Regions from separate parts of the Arthrobacter sp. Y3221160 genome, predicted to be linked through region 1. Evidence: predicted binding sites of a transcription regulator. Region 1 holds the regulator's gene; each other region holds the start of a gene.
The links. Region 1 encodes LexA, which represses DNA repair genes until DNA is damaged. Its sites were predicted from a motif close to TCGAACANNTGTTCGA; they were not measured.
Positions count from the first base shown of each region.

Region 1 (3,272 bases):
AGGAGCATGAGCTGGTTCTCGCGCAGGTACGGGAAGCGGCCCGCGCGGCGCTCTCCGACTCCAAGCCCGAGGGTGCGGGGGCAGCGGACGGCGGACGGCAGATGGCGCGCTCACGGCTCGCGGCCGTGCTGGAACTGGCCGAACGGCTGCTGTCCGCTCCGGACTCCCGGGAGGTCATCTGGGCGACCCGTCCCAGCACCTATGGCGAAACCGGCGACTACGCCGCCAATGACGACCAGCCGGCAACGTTGAACATAGCGCCGCTCTCGGTGGCGTCCCGGCTGCGTGAGGGCTTGTTCGACGACCATACCGTTGTGCTGACATCGGCGACGTTGTCGGTCGGGGGGACCTTCGATGCCGTCGCCGGGTCGCTCGGACTGCTCGGAGCCGGCGCGCCCGCCTATTCCAGCGTGGACGTGGGCAGCCCCTTCGATTACCCCAGGCAGGGCGTGCTCTACGTGGCGTCGCATCTGCCGAAGCCGGGCCGGGGCACCAGCCCGGAACAGCTCGATGAACTCGAGGAGCTGCTGCTGGCCTCGCGCGGCGGCGCCCTGGGCCTGTTCTCCTCGCGGCGTGCGGCAGAAGAAGCCGCGGCCGAGATGCGCGGGCGCACCGACCTGACCATCCTGTGCCAGGGCGAATCGTCGATGGGCGCGCTGGTCCGCCAATTCGCCGAAGAGCCCGACACCTGCCTGTTCGGCACCATGACGCTCTGGCAGGGCGTCGACGTTCCCGGTTCCGCGTGCCGGCTCGTGGTCATCGACCGGATTCCGTTCCCCCGGCCGGATGACCCGCTCACGACTGCCCGAACCCGGTCCGTGGCGCAGTCCGGGGGAAACGGTTTCATGACGGTCTCGGCGACCCATGCGGCCGTGCGGCTGGCCCAGGGAGCCGGCAGGCTGATCCGCGCGTCAAACGACCGTGGAGTGGTGGCCGTGTTGGACTCCCGGCTGGCGACGGCGCGCTACGGGAGTTTCCTCCGCAGCGCCCTGCCGCCCTTCTGGAGTACCAAGGACGGCGCCACGGCCCGCCAGGTCTTGGAAAGGCTGGCTACGGCCTCAGCCTGAACGGGTTGGGGGCACGCCCGTTCCGGAGCGAGCGGGGCCCTGCGCGGGGACCGCCCGTGCGGGCAGGGGATCCCGGGGTGGCTGCAGCGCGGACCGGGGAGACCGGGCGCGTCAGAGGGCCCGCATCACCGAGACAACCTTGCCCATGATGGTTGCGTGGTCGCCAAGAATCGGTTCGTACTGGGTATTCTGCGGCAACAGCCAGGTGTGGCCGTCGCGCTGCCGGAAGGTCTTGACCGTTGCTTCGTCGTCGAGCAGCGCCGCCACGATGTCGCCGTTCTCGGCCGTGTGCTGCTGGCGGACCACGACCCAGTCGCCGTCACAGATGGCCGCATCGATCATGGAATCGCCCGAGACCCTGAGCATGAACAACTCGCCGTGTCCCACCAGTTGCCGCGGCAGGGGCATGACGTCCTCGACCGCCTGGTCCGCCAGGATCGGCCCGCCCGCTGCGATCCTTCCCACCAGCGGCACCATCGCCGTGTCGGATGACGTGGTCAGCTCGGATACGGCGACGCCGCTGGAGCTGCGCAGCTGTTGCGGTTCATCGACTCCGACGATTTCCACACCCCCGTGCTCGAGTGTCAGCGGGGTCAGGATTTCCATGGCACGGGGACGCTTGGGGTCGCGCCTGATGTAGCCCATCTTCTCCAGTTGGGCCAACTGGTGCGTGACGCTGGACAGGCTTGCCAGACCGACCGTGTCACCGATCTCGCGCATGGACGGAGGGTATCCGTGGGACATGACGGAGCGCTGGATGGTTTCCAGGATCTTCTTCTGCCTCGGCGTCAGGCTGCGCCCCACTTTGACGGGCCGGCCGCGTCGCTTCGCTCCGGCAGTGGTGGTGGTCTCTTCCGACATGTCCGGCCCCGGTCTCCCCGTAGTGGTCCCTGCGCCGGCGCCGTAGCGGAACCGCACATGGACTGTTGTCTCAACTGTTTTGTCGGTGGCGGCTGATGCACTGCTCTTACTGCCGCCCGACGCTTACAACGCTAGGCGAGGCGGTAGCGAATTTCAAACATTTGTTCGACTGAGTCTCGACAATGTTCGATCACCAGTGCTAAAACTGTAGAAGACGTATTCGAAGATACGTTCGAATACCGTTGCAAGACGATCGAAACCAGCCGAAATAGATCGAATATCGGAAAGGTGGCACCATGTCCGCCCAGCTCGCACCGCAGCCCGCCGGCCTTCGTACCAGCACAGGCCTGCGGCTGACCCGCCGCGGCCGTTTGTTGCTGATCGGCCTGCCGCTGATGCTCGCCGCGGCCGCAGCCCTGACCCTGATCGGTTTCTTCACTGCTCCGGCAATGGCCGCCGCCGGGGGGCTGGGGCCGGGGCCGGCGGCGACCGTCACGGTCGGCAGCGGCCAGTCACTGTGGGACATAGCAGTGCAGTCCGCGCCGGACCGCAACCCCCACGATGTCATTTTCGAGATCGCGCAATTGAACGGCCTGCAGGGGGACATCGTCCACGCCGGGCAGCAGCTGCTGGTCCCGTCCGCGCGCTGAGGCAGCCGTAATATGAGCTGCTTCGGCCCGCCCGATTCCTGCCCCGGGCGGGCCGAAGCTTAAACTGGACCGGTGAGTGAGCAGTTAGAACGCCTGAACCGCCTGCCGTTGCGGGAAAATCTCCGGGGCCTGGAGCCCTATGGTGCGCCCCAGCTGGAGGTTCCCGTCCTCCTGAACGTCAACGAAAACACCCATGGCCTGCCCGATGCTGTCCGTCAGGCCATCGTCTCGGCCGTCAGCGAGGCTGCCGCGGGTCTGAACCGGTATCCGGATCGCGAGTTCACGAAGTTGAGGACGGCGCTGGCCCGCTACTTGGGGCACGGCCTCACCGCAGAGAACATTTGGGCCGCCAACGGATCGAACGAGGTCCTGCAGCAAATCCTCCAGGCCTTCGGCGGCCCCGGCCGCACCCTGCTGAGCTTCCCGCCCACCTATTCCATGTACCCGCTGCTGGCCAGCGGGACGGACACGGATTATGTGGCCGTTCCGCGGGGGGCAGACTTCACGTTGTCCCCGGACGCTGCCGCCGCCGCCGTGGCCGACTCCGGGGCAAACGTGGTCGTTCTTTGCTCCCCGAACAACCCGACGGGCACCGCCCTGGGTCTTGAGGTCGTGGAGGCGGCGTATGAAGCGGGGGAGGCCTCCAAGGCCATCGTGATCGTGGACGAGGCCTACGCCGAGTTCGCCCACGCCG
Region 1 covers NZ_JBNHHU010000002.1:30,817-34,088, reverse strand. The annotation lists gene AC5RWG_RS13170 (ATP-dependent DNA helicase) at 1-1,067, shown strand, start outside; gene lexA (transcriptional repressor LexA) at 1,179-1,928, opposite strand; gene AC5RWG_RS13160 (LysM peptidoglycan-binding domain-containing protein) at 2,225-2,578, shown strand; gene AC5RWG_RS13155 (histidinol-phosphate transaminase) at 2,651-3,272, shown strand, end outside.

Region 2 (3,272 bases), on a different contig from region 1:
AGTTCAGTGCCAAGGATTTCCGGACGTGGCAGGGAACGGTAACGGCCGCCGTGGCACTGGCCGGCTACACCGGCAAGCCGAATCTCACCGGACGGCGCAAGGCCGTGGTCGCAGCCATGCACGCCGTCTCGGAGCGGCTGGGCAATACGCCCGCCGTCGCCCGCAAGTCGTACGTGGATCCGCGGCTCGTGGACCGCTTTATGGCGGGACAGATCCCGGACGCCGCCACGTACTCCGCGGCGGAACGCAGCCTGCCGTCCTTCCTGGCCTGACAGGGGCAGCCTGCCATCCTTCCTCGGGTGGCAAGGGAGCGAAAGCAGCCCGCGGCGCTAGAATTAGAGAGCCCCGGCAGGCGGGATTCCCCCCAACGTCCACGTCTGTCGGGGTTGAATGCGCCCTACCAGCCGCGCGATTTCCACTCGTCCAGATGAGGCCGTTCTGCCCCGAGGGTGGTGCCGGCGCCATGGCCCGGATGGACCACCGTGTCGTCGGGCAGGTAGTTGAACACCCGTTCGGCCACATCGTTGAAGAGGGTTGAAAACCGTTCCGGGTCCTGCTGCGTGTTGCCCAGCCCGCCCGGAAACAGGGAATCTCCGGTGAACAGGTGCGGCGGACCCTCGGGTGCGCGGTAGAGCAGCGCCACGGAACCCGGCGTGTGCCCGCGCAGCTTGATGGCTTCCAACGAGAATCCGTCGAAGCGGCCGACGTCCTGATGCTCGAGCGCAACATCGGTCCGCACCTCGATCTGCGGAATATCCTCCACCCCGGCCGCCGTTTTGGCGCCGGTAGCGGCCACCGCCTCCGGCAGGGCCCGGACATGGTCCCAGTGGCTGTGCGTGGTCACGATCAGGGCAACCTCGGCCGGCCGCCCGGCATCCGCGGCGCCCTCGCGCAGCAGTTGCTGGATGGCCGGAAAGTCATCGGCGGCGTCGATCAACACCTGGGTGCCGGAAGCCTTGGCCGTCAGCAGATAGACGTTGTTGTCCATCTCGGAAACGGAAATACCGCGGATGGTGACTGCAGGATCTTCGTGAAGCAACATGCTTCCCAGCCTACCGACAGTCGACCCGGACGGCTCAGGATGTCATTCTGGTTGTAGCAGCGGACAGGCAGCGCGATGCTGGGGACACGACGAGGAGCGGGCGCAGACGATGGAAGCGAGCGAGTTTGACTGGCGGATGAACCGCGACAGCGCCGTGCCGCTCTTCGAGCAGTTGAGGCTGCGGATCATCGAAGCGGCCGATGCCGGCGAACTCCCGGTAGGCACGAAGCTGCCGCCCGTCAGGCGGTTGGCCGACCATCTGGGTGTGGTCCCGAATACCGTGGCACGCGCCTACCGGGAGCTTGAAACTGCCGGGCGGGTGGAAACCCACGGCCGGGCCGGCACCGTGGTCAGCGCCGGAGCCGGCAAGGCCCGGCAACAACTGGGCGATGCCGCCGAAGCATTCGCCCGCGCCGTTCACGGCCAAGGGATCGGCGGCAAGGAAGCACTCGCCGCCGCCAAGGCCGCGTTGGAGCGCCACGGCATCAAGTAGGCGGCATCAGGCGTCGTCTGGCGCCGGCCGGGGAGCCGACGATTGCGGACGCTCTCTGTCCGCAGGTGCCGTCCGCCGTGACCGATGTAATACAAGTTCGAACGAATTTTCGATTAGAGTAGATACCGTGCTAAAAGCAAGCGAAGCGTCCGTCCCGGCGACCGATTCCGAGTCTGCCACCTCCGTTTCCCGCTCCGCGGATATGTCCCGGCTGGTCGTCAAGGGCGCCCGCGAGCATAATCTGCAGAACGTCAGCGTGGACCTGCCCCGCGACGCCATGATCGTCTTCACGGGCCTGTCCGGCTCGGGCAAGTCGTCGTTGGCCTTCGATACGATCTTCGCCGAGGGCCAGCGCCGGTACGTGGAATCGCTCTCTTCCTATGCGCGGATGTTCTTGGGGCAGGTGGACAAGCCGGATGTGGACTTCATCGAGGGCCTGTCGCCGGCGGTCTCGATCGACCAGAAATCGACCAGCCGCAACCCGCGCTCCACCGTGGGAACAATCACCGAGATCTACGACTACCTGCGCCTGCTGTGGGCCCGCGTCGGCCGCCCCTTTTGCCCGCAGTGCGGTGAACCGGTGGAAAAGCAGACCCCGCAGCAAATCGTGGACCAGCTGCAAGAGCTTCCCGAAGGGACCCGGTTCCAGATCCTGGCCCCGGTAGTGCGCGGGCGCAAGGGCGAGTTCGTCGACCTGTTCAAGGAACTGAGCACCAAGGGCTTTTCCCGCGCAAAGGTGGACGGCAAGCAGGTGCAGCTAAGCGAACCGCCGAAGCTGGGGAAGCAGTACAAGCACACCATTGAGGTGGTGGTGGACCGGCTGGTGGCCAAGGAAGGCATCCACCAGCGCCTGACCGACTCGGTGGAAACCGCCCTGGCCCTCGCGGAGGGCCGCGTGCTGGCCGATTTCGTCGACATTGACGAGGACGACCCGGGCCGTACGCGTAGCTTCTCCGAGCACCTGGCCTGCCCGAACGAACACCCGCTCGCCATCGACGAGATCGAGCCGCGCTCGTTCTCGTTCAACAATCCGTTCGGCGCCTGTCCGGCCTGTACCGGTATCGGCAGCAAGCTCGAAGTAGATGTGGACCTGGTGGTCCCGGATCCCGACCGGAGCCTGTCCGAGGGCGCCATTGCCCCGTGGTCCTTGGGCAAAGCCACCCAGGAGTACTGGACGCGGTTGCTCGAAGGGCTCTCGCATGAGCTGGGGTTCTCCATGGACGAGCCATGGAAGAACCTGCCGAAGAAGGTCCGGGAGGCCGTACTGCACGGCAAGGACTTCAAGGTCGTGGTGCAGTACCGCAACCGCTTCGGCCGGGAACGGAAATACAGCACCGGATTCGAGGGCGCGTTCCAGTACATCCACCGAAAGCACGAGGAAACCGAGTCCGAGTGGGCGAGGGACCGTTACAAGGAGTACATGCGCGAGGTCCCGTGCCCGGAGTGCAACGGCGCGCGGCTGAACCCCGCGTCGCTGTCCGTGCTGATCAACGGCAAGTCCATCGCGGATGTGTCTGCCCTGCCGCTGCGCGAGGCGAGTTCGTTCCTCGCGGGCCTGGAGCTCTCGGCCCGCGAAACCCAGATCGCCCACCAGGTACTCATCGAGATCCAGGCGCGGCTGCGGTTCCTCCTGGACGTGGGCCTGGAATACCTGAACCTGGAGCGCGCCGCCGGCACGTTGTCCGGCGGGGAGGCCCAGCGCATCCGGCTGGCCACGCAGATCGGCTCCGGCCTGGT
Region 2 covers NZ_JBNHHU010000001.1:264,913-268,184, forward strand. The annotation lists gene AC5RWG_RS01230 (DNA topoisomerase IB) at 1-272, shown strand, start outside; gene AC5RWG_RS01235 (MBL fold metallo-hydrolase) at 398-1,042, opposite strand; gene AC5RWG_RS01240 (GntR family transcriptional regulator) at 1,152-1,535, shown strand; gene uvrA (excinuclease ABC subunit UvrA) at 1,738-3,272, shown strand, end outside.
Region 2: uvrA (excinuclease ABC subunit UvrA) is a predicted target of LexA. The motif match lies at 1,633-1,648, and genes of this name have one in related genera.

Region 3 (3,272 bases), on a different contig from region 1:
GCCGGCTGAAGAGAAGGACCAGGAAACGCCGGACGACCGCGGGCTCACCACCGACACGAGCCCGAGCGACTGATCCACCGCGGGCACGGCAGCGGCCGTCCAGATACGGCCGCTGCCGTGCCCCTGTTCAGCCGCTGCCATGCCCGTTGCGCCGCTGCGGCGCGACCCGGTGCACAGCCGGTTAATCCGCCTTGACCACCGGCAGGTCGCTCCACTCGGTGGTGTAGCGTGGCGAGGAAAATTCGCGTTTCATTGACCACGCCGCGGGGGCCGCCAGCCCGCCCTGACCGAGGCCGATCGAGGCTTCGCCGAACTTGGTACGCACCGCGCCCAGCAGGTCGCCGATGTGCCGCTGTTCCAAATCGCTGACGAAGGGGTCGAAGGTCTGCTGGCCGACCGCGGGCTCCAGCCCCGACAGCAGGACCCCTGCCCGGACATAGTGGGCGCCCGGAGTCAGGCAGCCGCGCATGGCGGCCACGGCAGCCTTGGTCAGCTGGATCGGATCCTGAGTGGGCGTCGCCAGGGTGACGCTGGCCGCGGGAAACGATGCCTCGCCGCCGGCGAACCTGCTGGTCCCCGCAGTCACCGTCAGCACCGAGGCGCGCAGTCCCTCGGCCGCCATCCGGGCCGCCCCGCGTTGGGCATAGACCGCCATCACCTGGTCCATCTCCTCGAGGGTGGTCACCGGCGTGGAGAAACTGCGCGAGAACATGATCTGCTGCTTGTCGGCCCGCTCCTCCGCGTGCGGGATGCAGGGCGTCCCGTTCAGCTCCAGCACGGTTCGCTGCAGCACCACGGAGAACTTTTTTCGGATTGCCTGCGGGTCGGCGGCCTTGAGGTCTGCGATCGAATCGATCCCGAGGGCGTTCAGCCGTTTCCCCGTCCGTCCGCCCACGCCCCACAGCCCGGTGACCGGGACGCGTGACTGGATCCAGGCGATGTCGGAAGCGGGCATCGAGCCCAGCGAGCACACTCCGGCCATCTGGGGATTCCGTTTGGCAACGTGGTTGGCGAACTTCGCCAGGGTCTTGGTCTGCGCCACGCCGACGCTGACCGGCACGCCCACCTGCCGGATCACTGCGGCACGGATTCGGCCGGCAGTCTCCAGCAACTGGGCCTCGTCGCCGGGCAGGCCCAGGAACGACTCGTCGATCGAATAGACCTCCTGCCAGGCCCCGAACCGGCCGAGCACTTCCATCACCCGGGCGCTTAGGTCCCCGTACAGCTCGTAGTTGCTGGACCGCGCGACCAGCCCCCAGGCCTTGGCCCGCGGCGCCACCTGGAACCACGGCGTCCCGGTCTTCAGCCCCAGCTGTTTGGCCTCCTCGGAGCGCGCCACCACGCAGCCGTCATTGTTGGAGAGCACGACGACTGGCCGTCCCTCGAGGGACGGATCGAAGACCCGCTCGCAGGAGACGTAGAAATTGTTGACGTCCACCAGCGCGATCCGATCGCCGGGCCGGCCGGAGGTCGCTCCGCCGGAGCCCGACGGCTGGCCGGATGTCGCCCCGCCGGCCCCGGGCACGGGGGCGCTAGACATGGTGCAGGCAACGGGTGGCGACGCCCCAGATGCTCAGGTCGGCGAGTTCGCCCACCTCGGTGGGAACGCCGCCGTCGTCCGCCTGCAAGCGCACGCCGTCCGCGGTGAGATGCAGGCGCCGGACCACCAGTTCCCCGTCCAGCACCGCCACCACTACCGAACCGTCGCGCGGGGTCAAAGAGCGATCCACGATCAGCTCATCGCCATCACTGATCCCGGCCGCGGCCATCGAGTTTCCGGCCACCCGCATCACAAAGGTGCTGGTGCGGTCGCGGATCAGGTGCCGGTTCAGATCGATGCCGCCGTGGAAGTAGTCCCTGGCCGGCGACGGGAAACCGCGCGCCTCCTCGGGCGCTCCGCTGCCCATCTCCGGGCCCGCCGACGCATCCGACGGCTGCTCTACACCGAACATCCCGACCCCCGTCTTCGAACAAAGCTTCGAATCCAACAGTAGCACCGGCCTGCCGTGGCCTACATATGAGCCAGCTGCACTCAAGTTCGGGTAGCTTCTGGAATAATCCTGCCGTAGAGGCGTTAACATGAGTCGAAGGCACTCACGTTCCACAGGAGGATTATCCATGCCACTGTTCTTCGGACCAGCTTCCGGCAACGGTTCATTCGACGAGTTCCTGGCCCGCTACCTGCAGGGCCAGCGGGCGGCCCAATCCCGCACGGTCGACCTCACCCGGCTGCTCAGCCGCCGCACCCATGAGGTGCTGGCGCAGGCAGCCCGGTTCGCCGCAGGCCTCGGCCACATCGAGGTGGACGGGCTGCACATCCTGCACGTCATGGTCGGCCAGGAGCCGGCCGCCAGCCAGATCAAGCTGACCGGCGCGGACCCGCAGACCATCGCGCGTTCCGCGGAGCAGGGCCTGCCGGAAAAGACCGGCCCGACCCAGGAAACGCCGTCGCTCACGCCGTCGGCGCAGCGTGCCCTGCTGGACGCGCACCAAGTGGCCCGCGCGTTCGGCTCCACCTACATCGACCCCGAGCACCTCTTCGCCGCCTTCGTGCTGAACCAGGAGACCCCCGCCGGCCAGATCCTGGCCGGCGCGGGCGTCACCCCGCAGGCACTGCAGCACGCGGCGGAGACAGCTGCGGCGCAGCCCGACGGCCCCACCCCTGCAACCGGCCCGCAACAGAGCACCGGCACCGGGTCGGAAACTCCCATGCTGGACCAGTTCGGCACCGACCTGACGGCCCAGGCCCGGGAGAGCCGGCTGGACCCGGTGATCGGCCGCGCGGACGAAATTGCCCAGACCATCGAAATCCTCGCGCGCCGGACCAAGAACAACCCGGTGCTGATCGGCGAGGCCGGCGTGGGCAAGACAGCCATCGCCGAGGGGCTGGCGCAGGCCATCGTGGCCGGCGAGGTCCCCGAACAGCTGCGCGGCAAGCGTGTGGTGTCGCTGGATCTGCCGGGCATGCTGGCCGGCACCCGCTACCGCGGCGACTTTGAGGAACGCCTGACCAAGACCCTGGAAGAGATCAGCGCCGCGAGCAGCGAACTGATCGTGTTCATCGACGAACTGCATACCGTGATCGGCGCCGGCGGCGGCGAGGGCGGCATGGACGCCGGCAACATTCTCAAGCCCCGGCTGGCCCGCGGCGAACTGCACCTGCTCGGCGCCACCACCCTGGGCGAATACCGCAAGGTGGAGAAGGACCCGGCCCTAGAGCGGCGCTTCCAGCCCGTCATGGTCGGCGAGCCCTCGATCGAGGACGCCGTCCG
Region 3 covers NZ_JBNHHU010000001.1:2,651,672-2,654,943, reverse strand. The annotation lists gene AC5RWG_RS12345 (hypothetical protein) at 1-73, shown strand, start outside; gene AC5RWG_RS12340 (Y-family DNA polymerase) at 182-1,540, opposite strand; gene AC5RWG_RS12335 (LexA family protein) at 1,533-1,907, opposite strand; gene AC5RWG_RS12330 (ATP-dependent Clp protease ATP-binding subunit) at 2,119-3,272, shown strand, end outside.
Region 3: AC5RWG_RS12335 (LexA family protein) is a predicted target of LexA. The motif match lies at 1,967-1,982, and genes of this name have one in related genera.